DNA from 2 places in the Dechloromonas sp. ARDL1 genome. Region 2 is predicted to be linked to the other one. Evidence: predicted binding sites of a transcription regulator. Region 2 holds the regulator's gene; the other holds the start of a gene.
What was found. The regulator FNR, encoded in region 2, switches genes on or off when oxygen is low (the NO sensors DNR and NnrR bind a similar motif). The targets are predictions, from matches to a motif close to TTGANCTAGNTCAA.
Positions count from the first base shown of each region.

Region 1: the regulator FNR is predicted to act here: its motif matches at 1,865-1,878, upstream of nirJ (heme d1 biosynthesis radical SAM protein NirJ).

Region 1 is NZ_CP168939.1:315,873-319,377, forward strand. Features, by position in the region: gene AB6Q56_RS01570 (ABC transporter transmembrane domain-containing protein) at 1-1,747, opposite strand, end outside; gene nirJ (heme d1 biosynthesis radical SAM protein NirJ) at 1,934-3,073, shown strand; gene AB6Q56_RS01580 (cytochrome D1 domain-containing protein) at 3,070-3,505, shown strand, end outside.
Region 2 is NZ_CP168939.1:2,196,448-2,199,952, forward strand. Features, by position in the region: gene hemN (oxygen-independent coproporphyrinogen III oxidase) at 1-1,100, opposite strand, end outside; gene fnr (fumarate/nitrate reduction transcriptional regulator Fnr) at 1,186-1,929, shown strand; gene AB6Q56_RS10810 (hypothetical protein) at 1,944-2,453, opposite strand; gene AB6Q56_RS10815 (porin) at 2,508-3,505, opposite strand, start outside.

The DNA.
Region 1 (3,505 bases), 1.9 Mb from region 2:
TGTGCTGGCGGAATTCGGCGACCGGTACCGAGCGTACGTCGGTACCGTCGATCAGCACCTGGCCTTCGGAGACGTCGTAGAAGCGGCAGATCAGGTTGACCAGCGTCGATTTGCCCGAGCCGGAGTGGCCGACCAGGCCGATCATCTCGCCCGGCTGGATGACGAGGTCGACGTCCTTGGTGACGGCCCGCGTGCCGTAGCGGAAGCCGGCCTTCTTGAGCTCGATCTGGCCTTTGACGCCGGACAGATGTACCGGCTTGGTCGGTTCGGGCACGCTGGAAACGTGGTCGAGGATGTCGAAGATGCGCTTGGTGCTCGATGCGGCGCGCTGGGTGGCCGAGACGATGCGGCTCATCGAGTCGAGGCGGGTGTAGAAGCGGCCGATGTAGGCGAGGAAGGCGGTGAGCACGCCGACCGTCGAATCACCCTTGGCGATCTGCCAGATGCCGAATACCCAGACGACGAGCAGGCCGACTTCGGTGAGCAGGGTGACGGTTGGCGTGAACAGCGACCAGGTCTTGTTCAGCTTGTCGTTCATCTGCAGGTTGTGCTCGTTGGCGGCGCGGAAGCGGTCGCCCTCGCGCTTTTCCTGGGCGAAGGCCTTGACGACGCGGATGCCGGGAATGGTATCGGCCAGCACGTTGGTCACCTCGGCCCACACGCGGTCGATCTTCTCGAAGCCGGTGCGCAGCTTCTCGCGCACGAAATGGATCAGCCAGCCGATGATGGGCAGCGGCAGCAGCGTGACCAGCGCCAGCCACGGGTTGATGCTGAACAGGATGACGGCGGTCATCGTGATCATCAGCACATCGGTGGCGAAGTTGAGCAGGTCGAGCGACAGGAAGATGTTGATGCGGTCGGTTTCGTTGCCGATGCGTGCCATCAGGTCGCCGGTGCGCTTGCCGCCGAAGTATTCCAGCGACAGGCCAAGCAGGTGCTCGTAGGTCTGCGTTCGCAGGTCGCGGCCGATACGTTCGGAAACCAGCGACAGGATGTAGGTGCGTATCCAGCCCAGGACCCAGGCCAGGATGGCGGCGCCGAGCAGCCCGCCGAGGTACGTCGAGACCAGTTCCCAGTCGATCGGCTTGCCGTTCTGGAAGGGGATCAGCACGTTGTCCATCAGCGGCATGGTCAGGTAGGGCGGCACCAGCGTCGCGGCGGTCGAGGCCAGGGTCAGGGCAAAACCCATGAACAGCTGCCAGCGATACGGCCGGGCGAAACGCCACAGGCGGAACAGCGTCCAGGTCGACGAAGAGACGGTCGATTCGCGGTTGCAGACCGGGCATTCGTCCTCGCCCGGCGGCAGCGGGGTCTTGCACTTCGGGCATGCCTCTTCGTTCGGACGGACGACCGGCTTGCCGGAAGCGATGCTGTCGCGGTGCAGGTCGAATTCGGCGATGACGCGCAAGGCGGCCAGGTTGCGGGCCAGCGTATAGCGCCAGGTGGCGAGGCGTCCGTTGTCGTCGATCAGTTCCAGCGAGCCGACGCCGGCGTGGTCGTGGTGGTCGAGCTTCAGGCCGCCTCGCAGCGGCCATTCCTGCCAGTTACCGCCGCCGGCATGGCAGGCCAGAAGGCGCCGATCGGTAATGACGATCAGCCCGTCGGAAAATTTCAAATCTTGGTCCAGATCTGTTTCCAGGCAGGCCTGAATTTTTTCGCCTGAATCCAGCCGGGATTCCACGTCGGTCGTCCAGCGACCCGGGATGGCCGGTTCATTGCCGGCAATGCTTTGCACGTTCGAAGTCATCAAAAAAGTATACCGCTTATGGTTCCAGCCCTGTTAACGCGCTCACGCAGGTTACGATGACCGGCGGCCTGATTCCGGGTGCTGTCGATTTGCGCGACGCGCCGCGCTGGCATACCGTTGATACACGTCAAGGTTGCCGGCGCGGCCTTGCGATGCAATAGCAGCCATTCTCGACAAAGGGTTTTCATGTTTCGCATCTCCCAATACATGCAGGAAGTCGCGTCGCCGACGCCGCTCGGCCCCAAGCGCAATCCGCCCGGTCCGGTGGTGATCTGGAACCTGATTCGGCGTTGCAACCTGACCTGCAAGCACTGCTATTCCATTTCGGCCGATACCAACTTCCCGGGTGAACTGTCCTACGAGCAGGTGTGCACGGTGATGGACGACCTCAAGGGTTTCCGGGTGCCGGTGCTCATCCTGTCCGGGGGCGAGCCGCTGCTGCGGCCGGATATCTACGATATTGCCAAGCGTGCCAAGGCCCAGGGCTTTTATGTCGGGTTGTCGTCGAACGGTACGCTGATCGACGAGAACAACATCGACAAGATCGCCGAGTGCGACTTCAACTATGTTGGCGTCTCGCTCGACGGGCTGGGTGCCACCCACGACAAATTCCGCCGTCTTGATGGGGCGTTCGAGGCTTCGTTGAAAGGCATCCGCCTGTGCCGCGACCTCGGCCTGAAGATCGGCGTCCGCTTCACGATGACGCAGGACAACGCCCACGACCTGCCCGGCCTGCTCAAGCTGGTCGAGGACGAGGGCATCGACCGTTTCTATTTCTCGCACCTGAACTACGCCGGGCGCGGCAACAAGAACCGCAAGGACGATGCGCAGCACAAGCTGACGCGCTGGGCGATGGACCTCCTGTTCGATACCTGCTGGGACTACCAGCAGCGCGGTCTGGACAAGGAATTCACCACCGGCAACAACGATGCCGACGGCGTCTATTTCCTGCACTGGGTGCGCAGTCGCTTCCCCGACAAGGCGGCGCACGTCGAGGCCAAGCTGCGCCAGTGGGGCGGCAATTCGTCGGGGATCAACGTCGCCAATATCGACAACCTCGGCAATGTCCATCCCGACACCATGTGGTGGCACCACACCCTGGGCAATGTCAAGGAGCGGCCGTTCTCGCAGATCTGGCCGGATACCTCGGATGCCCTGATGGCGGGCCTCAAGCGCTATCCGCGGGCGGTCGAGGGGCGTTGCGCCACCTGCGCCTACCTGCCGATCTGCAACGGCAATACCCGCGTCCGCGCCCAGCAACTGACCGGCAACCCGTGGGCCGAGGACCCCGGATGCTACTTGAGCGACGAGGAGATCTCGGCATGAATCTGAAAACCGTGGGCAAAGTGCTCATTCCGGCCGGCTTTGCGGCCTGCACGCTGTTGGCGATGGCCGACCTGGCGCAGGCGGCCGACGCGCCGGCTTCCTACAAGCAGCATTGCGCTTCCTGCCACGGCGAAGCCCGGCTGGGCGGCCTGGGGCCGGCGCTGATCCCGGAAAACCTGGCGCGCCTGCGCAAGGGGGAGGCTGAAAAGGTGATCAGGGACGGGCGCCCGGCGACGCAGATGCTCGGTTTTGGCGACCGCCTGTCCGCCGATGAGATCAAGGCGCTGGTCGATTACGCCTATACGCCGATCACGCCGATGCCGGCCTGGGGCGAGAAGGAGATCACTGCCTCGCGCATCGTGCTTGAAGCCAAGCCGTTGCCTGATAAGCCGGTGTTCAAGGCCGACCCGCTCAACCTGTTCGTCGTGGTCG
Region 2 (3,505 bases):
ACCGGCAGCACGCCGGCATCAATGCGATCGTAATACTCGTCGGCGGTCTTGACGTTCTGGTAGTAGCTCGGCCCGACCTTGCTGATCGACGAGATACCGAAGGACAGCATGTCGCAATCGGCATAGGTCGAATAGCCCTGGAAGTTGCGGTGCAGGCGCCCCTGACGCTGGGCAACGGCCAGTTCGTCGTCCGGCTTGGCAAAATGGTCCATGCCGATATAGACATAACCGGCCTCGGTCAACTTCTTGATGGCCAACGCCAGAATCTGCATCTTGGTGTCGGCCGACGGCAGATCGGTTTCGTTGATCCGGCGCTGCGGCTTGAACAGGCTCGGCATGTGCGCATAATTGTAGATCGACAGACGATCCGGATCCATGGCCAGCACACGTTCGAGGGTACGATTGAAGCCCATCACCGTCTGGTACGGAAGACCGTAGATCAGGTCGATGGAAACCGACTTGAAACCGTTGGCACGGGCCGCGTTGATGACCAGTGCGGTTTCCTCCTCGCTCTGCACGCGATTGACGGCAACCTGCACCTTTTCGTCGAAATCCTGAACGCCGACGCTCATGCGGTTGAAGCCGAGTTCGCCAAGCAGCGCGACGGTCTCGTAATCGACCTTGCGCGGGTCAACCTCGATGGAATACTCGCCGCCGTCGAGCAACTTGAAATGCTTGCGGGTCTCACCCATCAGCTGACGCATTTCAGAATGTGACAGGAATGTCGGCGTACCGCCACCCCAATGCAGCTGGATCACCTCATGCTCACCGTCGCGCCCTTCCAGGGCCGCAGCCTGCATATCAAGCTCTTTCGCCAGATATTTCAGATACTTGGCGCTGCGCCCATGATCCTTGGTGATGATCTTGTTACAGGCGCAGTAATAGCAAATAGTGTTACAGAAGGGGATGTGGAAGTATAATGAGAGCGGTCTGCTGATTCCGCCGATATTGCGCTTGCCCAGCCATAGATTGGCTGCCTCCGCATCGAATGCTTCAACGAAGCGGTCGGCAGTCGGATAGGACGTATACCGAGGGCCGTTGACGTCAAAACGGCGAATGATCTGCGGATCGAAGACGAGATTTTCAGTTGCGAAATTCATTAGACAAGCCACGAAGTATTGCTCGGATTATGTTCGGAGGGCATCATATCGTGGTTGACATGGATCAAGCCAACGCAGGTTGCCAATGCCCCAAACACGCCCGCTGAATCAGGAAGTTTCGTTGTCCGTCATCAAGACAGCCTGCTCGAACTGCAACCTCCGCGAACTGTGCCTGCCGCTCGGGCTCAGCCTTGAAGAGTTGGAGCGACTGGACGACTTGGTATCGACCCGGCGCCGTGTCAAACGCGGCGACCACCTGTACCGTGCCGGCGAGGCTTTCGACGCCATCTACGCCATCCGCAGCGGCTTCTTCAAGACCGACGTGCTACTCGAGGATGGCCGCGACCAGGTGACCGGCTTCCAGATGGCGGGGGAACTGCTCGGACTAGACGGCATCAGCACCGAACACCACACCTGCAACGCCATCGCGCTTGAAGATAGCGAGATCTGCGCCATCCCCTTCTCCCGACTGGAAGTCCTGTCCCGGGAAATCCATACCCTGCAGCATCACTTCCACAAGGTCATGAGCCGCGAGATCGTCCGCGACCATGGCGTCATGATGCTCCTCGGGACCATGCGCGCCGAAGAGCGCCTGGCCGCCTTCCTGCTCAACCTGTCGCAGCGCTTCACGTCCCGCGGCTTCTCGCATGCCGAGTTCTACCTGCGCATGACGCGCGAGGAAATCGGCTCCTACCTCGGCCTGAAACTGGAAACGGTGTCCCGTGCCTTCTCCAAATTCCAGGAAGATGGCCACATCGCAGTCCAGCAGAAACACATCCGGATACTGAACGTCAACGGCCTCAAGGCCTTGATGAATCACCAGCGCTGACACTCAGGCAAATCTCACCAGCGCAAACGAGCCAATTCCACAGCCCGAACAGCAATCCGCCGTAGCAGTTCGACAGCCTTTCGACGACCAAGCGTTGCATCGCCGGGAAAACGATAAGCCAACATGACATCCCTGCTCGCGGCTTTACGATAAACAGCAATCGACAGCGGGCACACAGCAAGGTGCTCAACTGCTTCCAGCACCAATTCCCAGGCAAGCGCACTACTGCAAAACTGTACGATTTCGGCGCTCTCGAACGGAGACACGCCTCCCTTGCCCCCCGTGCGTTGCAGCATCTGATTGAACGGAAACACAGCACCGACAACCAGTCCTTCTGCCTCAATCACTTCGATCAAGGCATCGCGCGCGGCCTCATACCCCCCATCAGGAACAGGATAGGTCCGGATATCACCCTCAGCCCAAGCCTGCTGCCCCTGCGACACCCAGAGCATGAGGAGGCAAGCAAAAAAACGGGGTACCGCTGACGGCACCCCAAACAGATGCAGAAATGACATCTGACGCAAGAGTCGCTCCCGGACGAGGGATAGCTGAAGCAGCGCCCCCCGATCCAGCTAAACTTAGAACGCGTGCTTGATACCCATGGCAAAGCCGTTGACACCGTTACCGGAAAGGCCTGCCGAGTTACCCATCGGATTGATGGTAAAAGAAGCGTTGCGCTCGTTCTTGATATGGGCGTAGTCGGCATACAACTCGGTACGCTTCGACAAAGCATAACGAGCACCGATTGCCCACTTGCTGGCATCGGCGTCGCTCAAGGTTTTGTCTTTAACTTGGCCGTAGCTGGCCAAAACTTTGGCCTTTCCGAACGGCACGGTAGCCCCGACAAACCAATTGCGGCGATCGTATTCTTGACCGGCCGCCAATCCGCCCAGATTCTGCAAACCAGCGGTGGCACCGTCGAGATCGATGTTGCCGCCAATCAAAGAGTTCTGTTGCCCCTTGATCACATCGTAGACGCCGCCGATCTTGACCACGCCGAAATCGTAGGAAACACCACCAGTCGCCACGTACAAACGGCTATCCGACAGACCGGCAGCCTTGGTGGTTTCGTAATCCAGATCGACGTTCAACGGGCCGTTCGTATAGACGAGATTGACCGAGAACAGGCGGTCGTCAGCGTTGCTGCTACCCGTTATGGCATTAACACCGTTGGTATGAATACCTTTCAAACTACCCTCATTGCCTTGAGTGTTGGTGGCGGTCGCCAAAATCAACGTAAAGCCTTTCCAGGCAGGAGAGATATAGGCAATCGCGTTGGCTGCGCGATCATACTGGGTAGTCATCGAGGCAAAATTGCCGATCGAATAATTGGTAAATGGGTTGTACTTGCCATAGATCCCATAGCGCAGGCCATCAAGATAACCGGCAACGGCTGTACCAAATCCCCCTGTCAGACCGACATAGGAGCGACCAGCCTGGTTCAGGCCACTGCCGGCGTCCGGGTTAAAGCGGTATTGGATGTCGAACAGCGCCTTGAGGCCATTGCCGAGGTCTTCAACCCCCTTGAAGCCCAAGTGGCTGAACGATGCGGCTTGCCCGGTAAAATTGCGGGCCT